3 regions of the Candidatus Pelagibacter bacterium nBUS_25 genome follow, and region 2 is predicted to be linked to each of the others. Evidence: riboswitches for the same ligand, from Rfam matches in the RefSeq annotation. Region 2 holds a riboswitch; each other region holds the start of a gene.
What was found. A riboswitch is a leader RNA that binds a small molecule or an ion and turns the genes downstream of it on or off. The one in region 2 is predicted to bind S-adenosylmethionine.

Region 1 (4,238 bases), 270 kb from region 2:
ATAGTCATCTATATAAATCTTATATTCGTCATAACTCATATTTGTTATGTCTTCTGACTTTTTTAATACTTCAGATAATTTTTTTTGATCTTCACTTTTTTTTACCACATCTTCTGTCCAATATTTAGAATCTTTGTTTAATGAACAATTATTTAAAATAAAAAAAATAAAAAAAATAAAGACTAATTTCATTATAAAGCTGTTTTAATTGGGAAATTAAATTTCATATTTAAATTTTGTACTGCTTGACCAGCTCCACCCTTAATCAAATTGTCTATAGCTGAAATTATTACAATCTTATTTTTGTATTTAGATTTACAAACAGAAATGAAACAATTGTTTGAGTTAATTACATCATTTGTACTTAACAGACTATTTGCTTCTAAAATTTTTAAAAAATCATCATTCTTATAAAAATCTGTTAGTGTCTTAATTATTTTTGACTGAGTAACACCTTTTTCTAGATCAATATAAATAGTACTTAAAATACCTCGAAACATAGGAGTTAAATGAGGTGTAAAATTAAAACTTAATTTCTTTTTAGTGAATTTTCTTAACATTTGATCAATCTCTGAATTATGTCGATGAAAGCCAACACCATAAGCACTTAAAGATTCATATAGGTTTTTATCTTTAAATTTTTTATGGACACCTCTACCAGCTCCTGAATAGCCAGATTTAGAATCCATTATTATATTGTTAACTTTAACTAATTTTTTTTTAAAAAGAGGAATTAAAGGTAAAAGTATTGAAGTTGGATAACAACCCGGACAAGATACAATCTGATATTTACCTATATCTTTTCCGTTAACTTCTGGAAGACAATATATACTTTTCTTAATTAAATTTACTGCTCTGTGTTTTTGTTTGTACCATTTTAAATATTCTGATCTATTTTCTAATCTAAAATCAGCAGCTAAATCAATTAAAGTGATATTTTTTGTTAAATGTTTTGAAATATCTTGTGCTTCTCCATTGGGTAATGCTGTAAAAACTACATCAACATCTTTTAAAAGTTTTTTATTAAATTTAATAATTTTTGGTAAATTTTTTCCTGAAAGAGATTTGTCATAACTAGAAATATTTTTTCCTACAGAACTATTTCCGCATAGAAATCTTATGTTTATAAATTTGTGTTTAATTAATAATTTAATTAATTGAACTCCAATATATCCAGTTGAACCAGCAACCAACGCATTAAGCTTAGGCATAATATATTATAACAGTTTAAAATTAAAAAAGAATTATCTTTTAGAGAATTGGAAGCTTCTTCTAGCTTTTCTTCTACCAGGTTTTTTTCTTTCAACTGCTCTAGAGTCTCTGGTTGTAAGTTTTTCAGTTTTTAATGTAGATTTTAAATTTTCATCAAACATTACTAAAGCTTTAGAAATACCATGAACTAAGGCACCTGCTTGACCAGTTGGACCTCCCCCACTAACACTACATCTAACATCATAGTCGGTAGATTGTTTGATTATATCAAAAGGTCTAGTAATTTGAAGATGATGAAATTCACTTGAAAAATATTCATTAAATAATTTTCCATTTACATAAATCTTTCCTGAACCTTTTTTTAACCAAACTTTTGCAATTGAAGTTTTTCTTCTACCTGTTGCATACTTACTGTCTTTAAAGTCTAATTTTAGTTTAGGTGTTTTTGATGCTGTTTGAGTATTTTCCATATTAGTTTCTAACTAAGTTTTTGCTGTTTAATTTGCCTAACTCAATAATTTGAGGATTTTGTGCTGCATGTGGATGATCACTACCTGTATAAATTTTTAATTTAGTTAATTGTTTTCTACCTAACACTCCACCAGGAAGCATTCTTTTTACGGCAAGCTTTAAAGTTTCACCTGGTTTTTTTTCGTGTAATTTCTCAGGTGTAGTCTCTTTAATTCCACCTGGGTGGCCAGTGTGTCTATAATAGATTTTATCCTCAAACTTTTTTCCAGTAAATTTTGCTTGTTCGATATTTTTAACTACAACAAAATCACCGTGGTCCATATGAGGAGTATAAGTAGTTTTGTTTTTGCCACGAATAATTTTTGAAATAACAGTTGCTAATCTACCAACAACAGCATTAGTTGCGTCTATCTCGAACCATGATGATGTTACTTGGTCTTTTTTTACAAATTTTGTCATTGTGCCAGGATTAATACTATTATTAATTGCAAAGTCAATTTGATATTTGGCTTGCATTACAATACTTATCTGCTAAAAGGTTTGAGCCGATTTGATCCTATTGCGGGCATAAAACTGCTAAACAGGAATTTACACAACATTATCGGTAGGCATTTGAACTATATTGTGCGCCTTACATTAAGTTAAAGCACTAAAAAAGGAGTAAAAATGAGTACAAAAAGAAATAATCCAGAAACTATCGCAATTCATGGTGGAGACTACAGAAGTGATACTGCAACAAATGCTGTAGCAGTGCCTATCTATAGAACTACATCATATCAATTCAATAGCACGGAGCATGCAGCCAACCTGTTTGCATTAAAAGAGTTTGGCAATATTTACACAAGAATCATGAACCCAACCAATGATGTATTGGAAAAAAGACTGGCGGCACTTGATGGAGGCTTAGCAAGTTTAACCGTTTCATCAGGACAAACAGCTTCAACTTTTGCAATATTAAATGTTGCTCAAGCTGGAGATAATATTGTTAGTTCAACAGATCTTTATGGTGGAACTGTATCTTTATTCACGCATACTTTAAGCAAACTTGGTATTGAAGTAAGATATGCTGACCCTTCTGATCCAAAAAACTTTGAAAAAGCTATAGATGATAAAACAAGAGCTTTTTATGGAGAAACTTTACCAAATCCATATTTAAGAGCTTTTCCTATCAAAGAAGTTTCAGATATTGGAAGAAAATACAATATACCACTTATTGTTGATAATACAGCTGCACCGGTAATTTGTAAGCCATTAGAACATGGGGCTGCTGTTGTGGTTTATTCGCTGACAAAATATATAGCTGGTCACGGAACTGTTGTTGGTGGAGCTTTAGTTGATGGTGGTAATTTTGATTGGACAGCAGATCCAAAAAGGCAACCTCTTTTCAACGAACCTGATGCTAGCTATGGAGGTGTAGTTTGGGGAAAAGCTGTTCCAGAACTTACAGGTGCTAATGTTTCTTTTGCAGTGAGAGCAAGAGTAACAATTTTAAGAGATCTTGGCTCAGCACTATCACCTGATAATGCCTTTGGGGTAATTCAAGGTTTAGAAACCGTAGCTTTAAGAATGAAACAACATTGTGAAAATGCTTCTAAAGTTGTTGATTATTTAAAGAAACATAAAGCGGTCGATAAAGTGATTTATGCTACTGAACATAATGATGAAATAAATAGTAGAGCTAAAAAATATCTTAAAGGTGGTTATGGTGCGCTAGTTGGCATTGAACTAGCTGGAGGTATTGAAGCAGGGAAAAGATTTATTAAGTCTTTGAAAATGTTCTACCATGTTGCAAACATTGGTGATGCTAGAAGCTTAGCAATTCATCCGGCAACAACAACACATAGTCAACTTACTGAAGATGAGTTAGCTGCAGCTGGAGTAACACCTGGTTATGTAAGATTGAGTATTGGCTTGGAGCATATAGACGATATCATTGATGATTTGGATCAAGCTTTAGAGAATTCTTCTAAAGGTAAATTAAAAGCTGTTAGTTAATTTGAGTTTTATATGTCAACAAATAGAAACTAATTAGTTTTTTCCTCATACCTGGATATGTAGAGGAAATATAAAGTCGATAATATTATCAAAATAGAATTTATCTGGTGTAAAGATGCATAAATAATCTTTACTCCAGATAAAATAGTTAATACTCCTAACACAACCTGTAAAAACAAACTTATCCCAATAATTAAAATTGGTTTTATAAATATTTTATTTCTTTCCTTGAAGATAGAAATTAACAGAAAAATATAAACTATCATGATTAGGTAGGCTAAATTTCTATGTAAAAATTGTACAATAGAAGGATTATCAAAAACAGAAATGCTTAAAAATTCAATCATTTTACTATCATCTGGAAAATAAGAAGCGCCCATTAAAGGCCATGTATTATAAATGGTTCCAGCATCCATACCTGATACAAAAGCACCAATAATTAATTGTATAAATAGCAAAACAAGAAAAAATTTAATAAAAAATAATTTAATAGAAATTTGATTAATTTGTAGTTTGGTTAATTTTAAAACATTCCAAAAAACAATTGAAAGAATAATAAA
Region 2 (4,238 bases):
TAATCTTGAAAAATATTGCTTATTTAACAAATAACACCTATGCAATTTTCACATAAGTGGTGTATTTATGCAATATTATTAAATAATTATTTACAGTGAACCCTTTATTAAAAAAAGAACCAGTCAAAAGAGCTGGAAAAACTATTAAAGATTTTGATCCAAATCTCAAAATTATTTGTTTAGAGCAAACAGCAAGAACAGCAAAGGATGCGGCTACAGCTTTAGGTTGTAATGTTGGGGCAATTGTTAAAAGTTTACTATTTAATTCAAGTAATGACTTTGTACTTTGTTTGGTATCAGGCGATAAAAGATGTTCTTTAAATAAACTTAAAAAAATTTTAGATGAAAAAGATGTGTCCATGGCCCATCCAAATGATGTTAAAAAAATTACTGGCTACACAATTGGAGGAGTTTCACCTGTTGGGCACCTAAATAAAGTAAAAATTTTTATTGATAGTAATTTAAATAGATTTAAAACGGTTTTCGCTGCAGCTGGGCACCCAAATTGTGTCTTTAGAATAGATTTTAGTCAATTAAAAATTTTAACTACCGGTGAAATAAAAGAGATAACAGAATGAGACAACCAAAATTAATAGATTACATCTTATTAACAACATTAGCTTTAATTTGGGCGTCAGCTTTTTTTAATATTAAGATTGCAACATATTCATTTGGACCCGTGACAATTGCTTTTTTAAGAGTTTTTTTTGGAGCAATTCCAGTTTTACTTCTTTGTTATTACAAAAATATAAAAATAGAAGCATTTTCAAAGGACTGGCATTGGTTTGCTATGATTGGATTTATCAACTTAGTAGCGCCATTTTTTTTAATAGCATATGGGGTAAAGTCTGTTCAAAGTAATTTAGCAGCAATATTAATGTCTACTACACCATTAAGCTCTACTGTTCTTGGACATTTTTTTACTAAGAATGAAAAGTTCAATTTGGTAAAAACATTTGGAATTTTAATTGGATTTTCAGGAATCGTATTTTTATTTTCTGACAATATCTTAATTGATGAAAATAATTTCAACTCAGCATTACTAATATTGCTTGGTTCAACTTGTTATGTTGTTGGTGGTGTTTTAACTTTAAAGATAAGTAAGAAAAAAAATGAAAATGTAACAGGGTCAATTTTAATTTGGGCAATTATAATTTTATTACCATTAATGAGTTTTATAGAGCAACCTTGGCAATCAATTCCACGAACTGACTCATTAATATCAGTTATATATCTTGGTATAGTGCCAACAGGCGTTGCTTGGTTATTAAGATTCAGAATTTTAAAAAACAATGGTTTAATTTTTCAATCACAAGTATCGTATCTAATACCAATATTTGGCACTATACTTGGATATATATTCTTGAAAGAATTAATAACGATTAAGGTTTTAATATCTCTAATAGCTGTCTGTATTGGTATCTATTTTGTTAAAAAAGCTGATAATAAAAAAACTATTTAACTGCAGCCATTGCGTTTATGTGTGTTGGCCTAGTTTCGCAGCACCCTCCTAATATCGTTGCACCGTTATCTTTAAATTTTTTAACAATTTCTCCAATTTTTTTAGGCGTAAGATCTTTTCTTTGTCCTAAGAATTCATTTGGATTACCATTAGATTTTGAGAAAGTTGAGGTGTAACCATTTTTGGGTTTAGTAGTTATAAACCCATTTATCTTAAAGCCAAAAGGAACATTTAAACTTTTTAGCTCCTCAAGATTAGCCTCATAGTTTTCAGGTGACACACATGAAAGCATAATACCAAGTAATTGTTCATCAATAATATTTTTAATATCTGAAATATTTTCGCCACTCGGTAAATTTGTACCTTCAGATATATGAATACCAATGAGATAAGGTTTATTAAATTCTTTAATTGCCTCTATTCCACACTTAAATTCTTTAATGCTACTCCATACATCAAAATAAAAAAAATCCACATAAGGATCTAATAATTTTGCCTGTTCATTAAAGTTTTTAATAATCTCTTCTTCACTTCTTTCATCTGCCTCGTAAGTTAAATTTTGAGGAGGTATTCCACCTGCTACAAGAATATTTGGAAATTCTTTTTTAACATCATGTGCGATTTGACCAGCTTTTTTATTTAAGTATTCAAATTTTTCCTCAACATTGTTATCTCTTAATCTTTTTCGTCTTGTTGTAAAAGTTGTTGTGACTATTACTTCAGCACCAGCTTTTATAAAATCTCTATGTGTATCAAATAAGAGTTGATGGTAATTTTCATCTAATATAGCGTTAGCACTCCATAATGTTCCGTTAGGTTTCATGCCTCTTGCTAGAAGTTCTTGGCCCATTCCACCATCTAGCACCCTTGTTTTTTTGAAAAAATTTAAATCCACTTTAGTCCTTACTTTTTTAGTACTTCAGCTTTATGCTAGGTGTACAATATAGTTCAACTACCTCGCTTATTGATTTTGTGGGAATTATTCTTTTTAGCAGTTTATGCCCGCAATAAGATCAAATCGGCAAATTATTTATACTAATTATATTTGTATTTGTATATTATTTTTTTAATATAATTTTAGCGTTAAAAGAAAACGATCTACGTTCACCACTAATATTAAAAGGATAAGCAGTATGAAGTAAATAATTTGGAAAAATGATAAGTTCTTTAAGTTTTGGTACCACATTATATATACTCTTGCTTAAAAAACCTTTTTGTCCATTTATGAAATCTATAGTTCCATTTGTTTTAATCTTTTTATTCTTTACCATTTTATTGTTAGTCATATTTTTAGGTATTGTTAAGTAACCCACACCTGATAAATCTCCTTCATGGTAATGAATAGGGTTGTATTCACCTTTAAATTGTCGAACAACCCATAAATTTAAGATCTTAATTTCTTTTATATTCTTAATTTTTTCATTATTTAAAAATTTTGTAATATGGTTCATTAATTCTTTTTCTAGATTTTTTTTGACAAATTTTTCTGAAATTTTTAATTCTTTTTTAATTTGGCTTGCTAATTTAGAACTATAGTCAATTTTTTTTGATTTAGATTTTTCATTAAACTCATTATTTAGACATTTAAAAAATTTATTCGAAATTCTTGCTCTTCCAATTGATGGCCCAAAAGGTTTAATATTTTTCATTGAATGTTTAGATATAGTAAATGTTAATTAAATCAAGATTATGGTAATAGCTTTAAACCCATCCTTATAGCCACAAATATGACCAATAAAGATGTAATTAAGGACAAGGTTTTATTCGATAAAAACTTAATATTTAAAAAATTACCAATTTGACCACCCATAAAGACTACCAAGAAAAGAGGCCAGAAATTTAAAAATTGATTTAAAACAATATCTTTTGTTAATTGTCCAGCCACTCCAAAAATAGAATTGATTAAAATAAATAAGGATGCAGTTGTAGCAATTTGTTTTGGATAACCAGCTTTTATTAAAAAAAGTATTGGACTTAAAAAGATACCGCCACCGATACCTACAATTCCTGAAATAAATCCTATGACACAACCAATAAGAATAGATATTTTTTTTGGGATTTGATTTATTTTAATTTTATTACTATCAAAAAATTTACTTTTATTTAATAATAGAATTCCAGCAATAGCTAAAATTATAAATAACAATATTTCAAATAATTCTTTTGAAATTGATAATGAAGCACCAAAAAATGCCAAAGGAACAGACCCCACTACGTAGGGTAAAAGTAGATTGAGACTAAAATTACCAGATTTTATATAATTTATTGAATTACCCGAAACCACAATGATGTTGCAACATAATGCCAATATTGGAATGATGTAAAAAGGAATTTCCCATATTAACATTAAAGCCAGATAAGTAGACCCACCTCCAAAACCAACACTAGAATATAATATTGATGTTATAAGAAAAAATATTGATAATATAATCATGCTTAAAAAATTTTATGAATGTAAATATTGCTTTATTGACTGTAACAGATACCAGAACATTTGATAATGATAAATCTGGAGCTATTCTTGTAGAAAAAATTAAAGAAGCTAACCATAAATTAATTGATAGAAAAATATGCAAAGACAACAAAGAAGATATTGTTTTAATTTTAAAAGATTGGATTAATAAAAAAGATATTGATGTAGTTATCACCACTGGAGGAACAGGGCTTACTGGAAGAGATATTACCCCAGAAGCAATAGAAGAGGTTGCAGACAAACAAATACCTGGTTTTGGAGAAGTTTTTCGAACAATAAGTCTTAAAACAGTAGGAACTTCTG
Region 3 (4,238 bases), 250 kb from region 2:
TGATAAACTTTCACTATAAAATAATCTAATATTACTCATTAAGATAAGTTTAATTATGAAAAATATTAAAGCAATAATTTTTGATGCATACGGCACATTATTTGATGTCAATTCAGCAGCAGAAAAATGTAAAGAAAAAATTGGTAATAAGTGGGAAGGTTTTGCAAATTATTGGAGAACAACTCAACTAGAATATACTTGGCTTAGAAGTTTGATGAAAAGACATAAAGATTTTTGGCAAGTGACTGAGGATAGTTTGGATAAGTCAATGCAAGCTTATAAAATTGACCTCTCGATGAGAAATGAGTTGTTAGATCTTTATAAAATCCTTTCTCCATTTTCTGAAGTTACAGAAGTTTTAAAATCACTTAAAGAAAAGAAATATAAACTAGCTATTCTCTCAAACGGCACACCCACCCTTCTCAATCAATTAGTTAAAAGTAATAATTTAGAAAATATTTTTGATGATATTTTTTCAATCGAAGAAGTAGGGATTTATAAACCAGACACAAAAGTTTACGATATGCCAATTAACAAATATCAAATTAAAAAAAATGAAGTTGCTTTTTTGAGTGCAAACACTTGGGATGTATCAGGTGGAGGAAATTATGGTTATAATTCTATTTGGGTAAACAGAAATAATAATATTTTTGATAAACTTGACTACCAACCAAAGTTAGAGATCAAAAACTTAAAAGATCTATTACCCAATATAAAATCTAATTAAAATTAAGCCTTATCTCCATAATCAGTCATATGTTTTGGAATTCTTTTATTTTTTCCATACATAAAATGATTTTCCATATTTTCTCTATATTTACTTGCTGGAACAGTTAATCCAACTGACTCTGCAACTTCCCTAATCAGCATTGAATTAGCTCCACAGCAAACACCAAGATAATTTATCCCTAAATCATTTGCCTCTTTTGCGAATTGACCTATTTCATATCTATTACAAAAATGTGGATCTAAAGCTGTTGGGAATGTTCTTCCATGTGGAGAAGGACAGCCACAATCGGCTCTGTCAGGCAAATTAAAAAAAGTTGGAAATTTTTCATTGGTTCTATATGGAATTGGTAAAGCACCTACATGACATTTGACTGCTTTTCTAATCTCCTTTAAGAATGGCAACATTGTTGCTGGTCCTCTAAAACAATTTAAGCCCACAACATCAGCGCCTTTTTGTTCCAGCTCTTTACATGTATCAACTACAGACTTTCCATCTCTCATTTTATTTTCACCCATTGGTGAAATTGTTAACACAGTTGGTAAATTGGCTTTCTTCATTACTTCAAGAGCTTTAAAAGCTTCTTCAGCATAATAAAAAGTTTCACCAATTAACATATCCGCACCTTCATCAACTGCCCAACCAATCATTTCAGAAAACATGCCTTCAACTACTTTTTGAGCTTGCTTATCATCTTCCTTCCAAATATTTGAGTTAGAAATATTTCCAGCCATTAAATTTGGCTGAGATCCTTTAGGTGTATCCAAAGCAACCTTTTTTGCAATTTTTAAAGCAGAACGATTTAGCGGTTCAAGTAATTCTTCTTTACCTATAACTCGCATCTTTTCTCTATGTCCATTGTAAGTAAAGGCTTCAACAATATCAGATCCTGCATGTTGAAATTCTCTATGCAAATTTTCAAGAACTTCTGGATGATCTAAAGATACCATTGGCACAAATTCTCCAGATGCCATATATCCACGTTTCTCTATTTCAAATAAAAAACCTTCAGCACAAATCACAGGTCCTTTATCTAATCTTTCTTTTAGTATATTTGTTTTCATTTTTTCTCCAATACAGAGTTAAGAGGCTTAAACTTTGATACAAATCAAATCAATTTATTTTGAAATAGCTCTTCCCTCCATTAATTTGGAGAAAAGAAACTAATTAACCAAAGAGGGTAAAAATTAGCTCTTCTCTCCTTTTTAGTGCTTTAGCAAAATGCTGGGCGCACAATACAGTTCAAATACCCGATTTTAATTTGAGATAATTTCAAAAAAAAACCACCGGCTAAAGCGGTGGTTAAAGTGTCGCTTTAGCAGGATTTTTTAAAGCGCTCTGCAATTTAACTTAAATCAGCGCTAATCAATTGAACCACAAATAAAGAATGTTGTCAAAAGAATAAGCTTTATCTTATTCTGTTTTCTTCAAAGTTTTTATTAAGTTTTAATGAGATAGTTCTAGTATTTCTTTTATTCCAATCAGAAAAAGATTTCAAAATAGGAATTACTGATAAGCCGAATTCTGTAAGTGAATACTCAACTTTTGGAGGTACTACTTGATGAACTTTTCTATTAACAATGCCATCAGTTTCCAACTCTTTAAGTTGCTTAGATAACATTTGTTGAGTGATAGTTTTTAATACTTTTTTTAACTCATTAAATCTTACTGTCTTATTGTGAAACAGTGTAAATAGAATTCTTATTTTCCACTTACCACCAAGAAAATATATAGCTCTTTCAGCTGGGCAATTAATTAATTCTTTCATGTCACTTAAATAACTATTTTATTATAAGTATCAAGGTATGTTTTTTAATACTAGTATGATTATTTTGCGTACTTGCATAATTTGTAACAAATCATTAGTTATGTCTCAAATTAATCGAAAGGGTAAATATGACTAAAGGACAGAGTGCTGGCAATGGACCAATTGCAGTAGAAGTTGAAAAAGATAAATCTTATTATTGGTGTTCATGTGGACAATCAAAAAAACAACCATTTTGTAATGGATCACATAAAGGAACTGAGTTTACACCATTGGCATACAAGGCAAAAGAAACAAAAAAAATGTTTTTCTGTGCATGTAAACAAACTAACAATGCACCATTCTGTGATGGTTCACACAACAAAAAGTAACATTGAAATTAAAATTTTATTAACTACTTTCATGATATGAATAATATTGAAGTAAGCAAAATTATTGAACCTATTTCAGCATCTGATGGGGCTGGAGTAAAATTAAAAAGAAGTATTGGTGTTGAGCCAAATTACTTTGATCCATTCTTAATGCTAGATGAATTTGGATCTGAAAATAGTGAAGATTATATTGCAGGTTTTCCACCACACCCTCATAGAGGAATTGAAACAGTTACTTATATGTTAGCCGGAGATTTTGAACATAAAGATAGCACTGGTGGCGAAGGTAGAATGACTGCGGGAGATGTTCAGTGGATGAAAACAGGAAGTGGAATAATTCATTCTGAAATGCCAGCAATGAAAGAAGGTAAGCTTCATGGTTTTCAATTATGGGTAAACATGCCTGCTAAATTAAAGATGAGTAAGCCTGAATATATTTATATTGATGCAGATAAAATGAGTGTTCATAAAGATGAAGACAAACAAGTTAAAGTCATAGCTGGTAAATTTGAAACTGCTGAAGGCCCTGTTAAAGGTCATAACGTTGAGCCATTTTATTTTGATGTTGAATTAAATAAAGATAAAGAATTTAATTTTAAATTACCGTCAACTCATAATACTTTTATTTATTTAATTAATGGTGAAATTGAAATTGGTAAAAATAAACATGACAATGTTAAAGATAGTACCTTAATACTATTAACTAGAGGTGAGGATTTAACTGTGAAAGCTAAATCAGATGCTAAGTTTTTAGTGATTTCAGGCAAACCAATTAATGAAGAAATTGCAAGAGGCGGACCCTTTGTAATGAATACTAAAGCTGAAATCTTGCAAGCAGTACAAGATTATCATAATGATACATTTGTAAAATAAATTATGAAAGCTATAGAAATTAAAAAAAATGGTGGGCCTGAAGTTTTAGAGCTTAAAGATATTACTTTAGATAAGCCAGGTACAGACCAGGTAACAATAGAACAAAAAGCTATTGGTCTTAATTATATAGATACTTACCACAGATCAGGTTTATATCCTTTAAAAATGCCAAGCGGTTTGGGTTTGGAAGGTGCAGGTGTTATTACTGAAGTTGGAGACAATGTAAAAGATTATAAAATTGGTGATAAAGTTTCTTACGCTGGTATTCCATTAGGATCTTATTCAACACACAGAAATTACCCAACAAAAAATCTTGTAAAAGTACCAGAGGGTATTGATCTTGAGGTTGCGGCAACTTTGATGACAAAAGGTTTAACTACATTTTATTTATTACATAAAACATTTCCTGTAAATTCAGGACAAACAATTCTTTATCATGCAGCAGCTGGAGGAGTTGGTCAAATATTTGGTCAATGGGCAAAAAGTTTAGGTTGCACAGTTA

Region 1: another riboswitch for S-adenosylmethionine. It lies ahead of ACIJYH_RS03160 (O-acetylhomoserine aminocarboxypropyltransferase/cysteine synthase family protein); the one in region 2 lies ahead of ACIJYH_RS04635 (homocysteine S-methyltransferase family protein).
Region 3: another riboswitch for S-adenosylmethionine. It lies ahead of ACIJYH_RS05950 (homocysteine S-methyltransferase family protein); the one in region 2 lies ahead of ACIJYH_RS04635 (homocysteine S-methyltransferase family protein).

Annotation. Positions count from the first base shown of each region.
Region 1 covers NZ_CP172846.1:587,317-591,554, reverse strand. Annotated here, with positions in the region: gene ACIJYH_RS03180 (hypothetical protein) at 1-192, opposite strand, end outside; gene argC (N-acetyl-gamma-glutamyl-phosphate reductase) at 192-1,211, opposite strand; gene rpsI (30S ribosomal protein S9) at 1,245-1,682, opposite strand; gene rplM (50S ribosomal protein L13) at 1,684-2,142, opposite strand; SAM riboswitch class V at 2,281-2,347, shown strand; gene ACIJYH_RS03160 (O-acetylhomoserine aminocarboxypropyltransferase/cysteine synthase family protein) at 2,350-3,678, shown strand; gene ACIJYH_RS03155 (COX15/CtaA family protein) at 3,708-4,238, opposite strand, start outside.
Region 2 covers NZ_CP172846.1:862,095-866,332, reverse strand. Annotated here, with positions in the region: gene ACIJYH_RS04645 (YbaK/EbsC family protein) at 96-578, shown strand; gene ACIJYH_RS04640 (DMT family transporter) at 575-1,462, shown strand; gene ACIJYH_RS04635 (homocysteine S-methyltransferase family protein) at 1,455-2,357, opposite strand; SAM riboswitch class V at 2,366-2,429, opposite strand; gene ACIJYH_RS04630 (putative 2OG-Fe(II) oxygenase) at 2,521-3,111, opposite strand; gene ACIJYH_RS04625 (sulfite exporter TauE/SafE family protein) at 3,150-3,896, opposite strand; gene moaB (molybdenum cofactor biosynthesis protein B) at 3,911-4,238, shown strand, end outside.
Region 3 covers NZ_CP172846.1:1,113,234-1,117,471, forward strand. Annotated here, with positions in the region: gene ACIJYH_RS05940 (RsmE family RNA methyltransferase) at 1-39, opposite strand, end outside; gene ACIJYH_RS05945 (haloacid dehalogenase type II) at 56-727, shown strand; gene ACIJYH_RS05950 (homocysteine S-methyltransferase family protein) at 730-1,791, opposite strand; SAM riboswitch class V at 1,923-1,988, opposite strand; gene ACIJYH_RS05955 (winged helix-turn-helix transcriptional regulator) at 2,136-2,495, opposite strand; gene ACIJYH_RS05960 (CDGSH iron-sulfur domain-containing protein) at 2,624-2,863, shown strand; gene ACIJYH_RS05965 (pirin family protein) at 2,900-3,736, shown strand; gene ACIJYH_RS05970 (quinone oxidoreductase family protein) at 3,740-4,238, shown strand, end outside.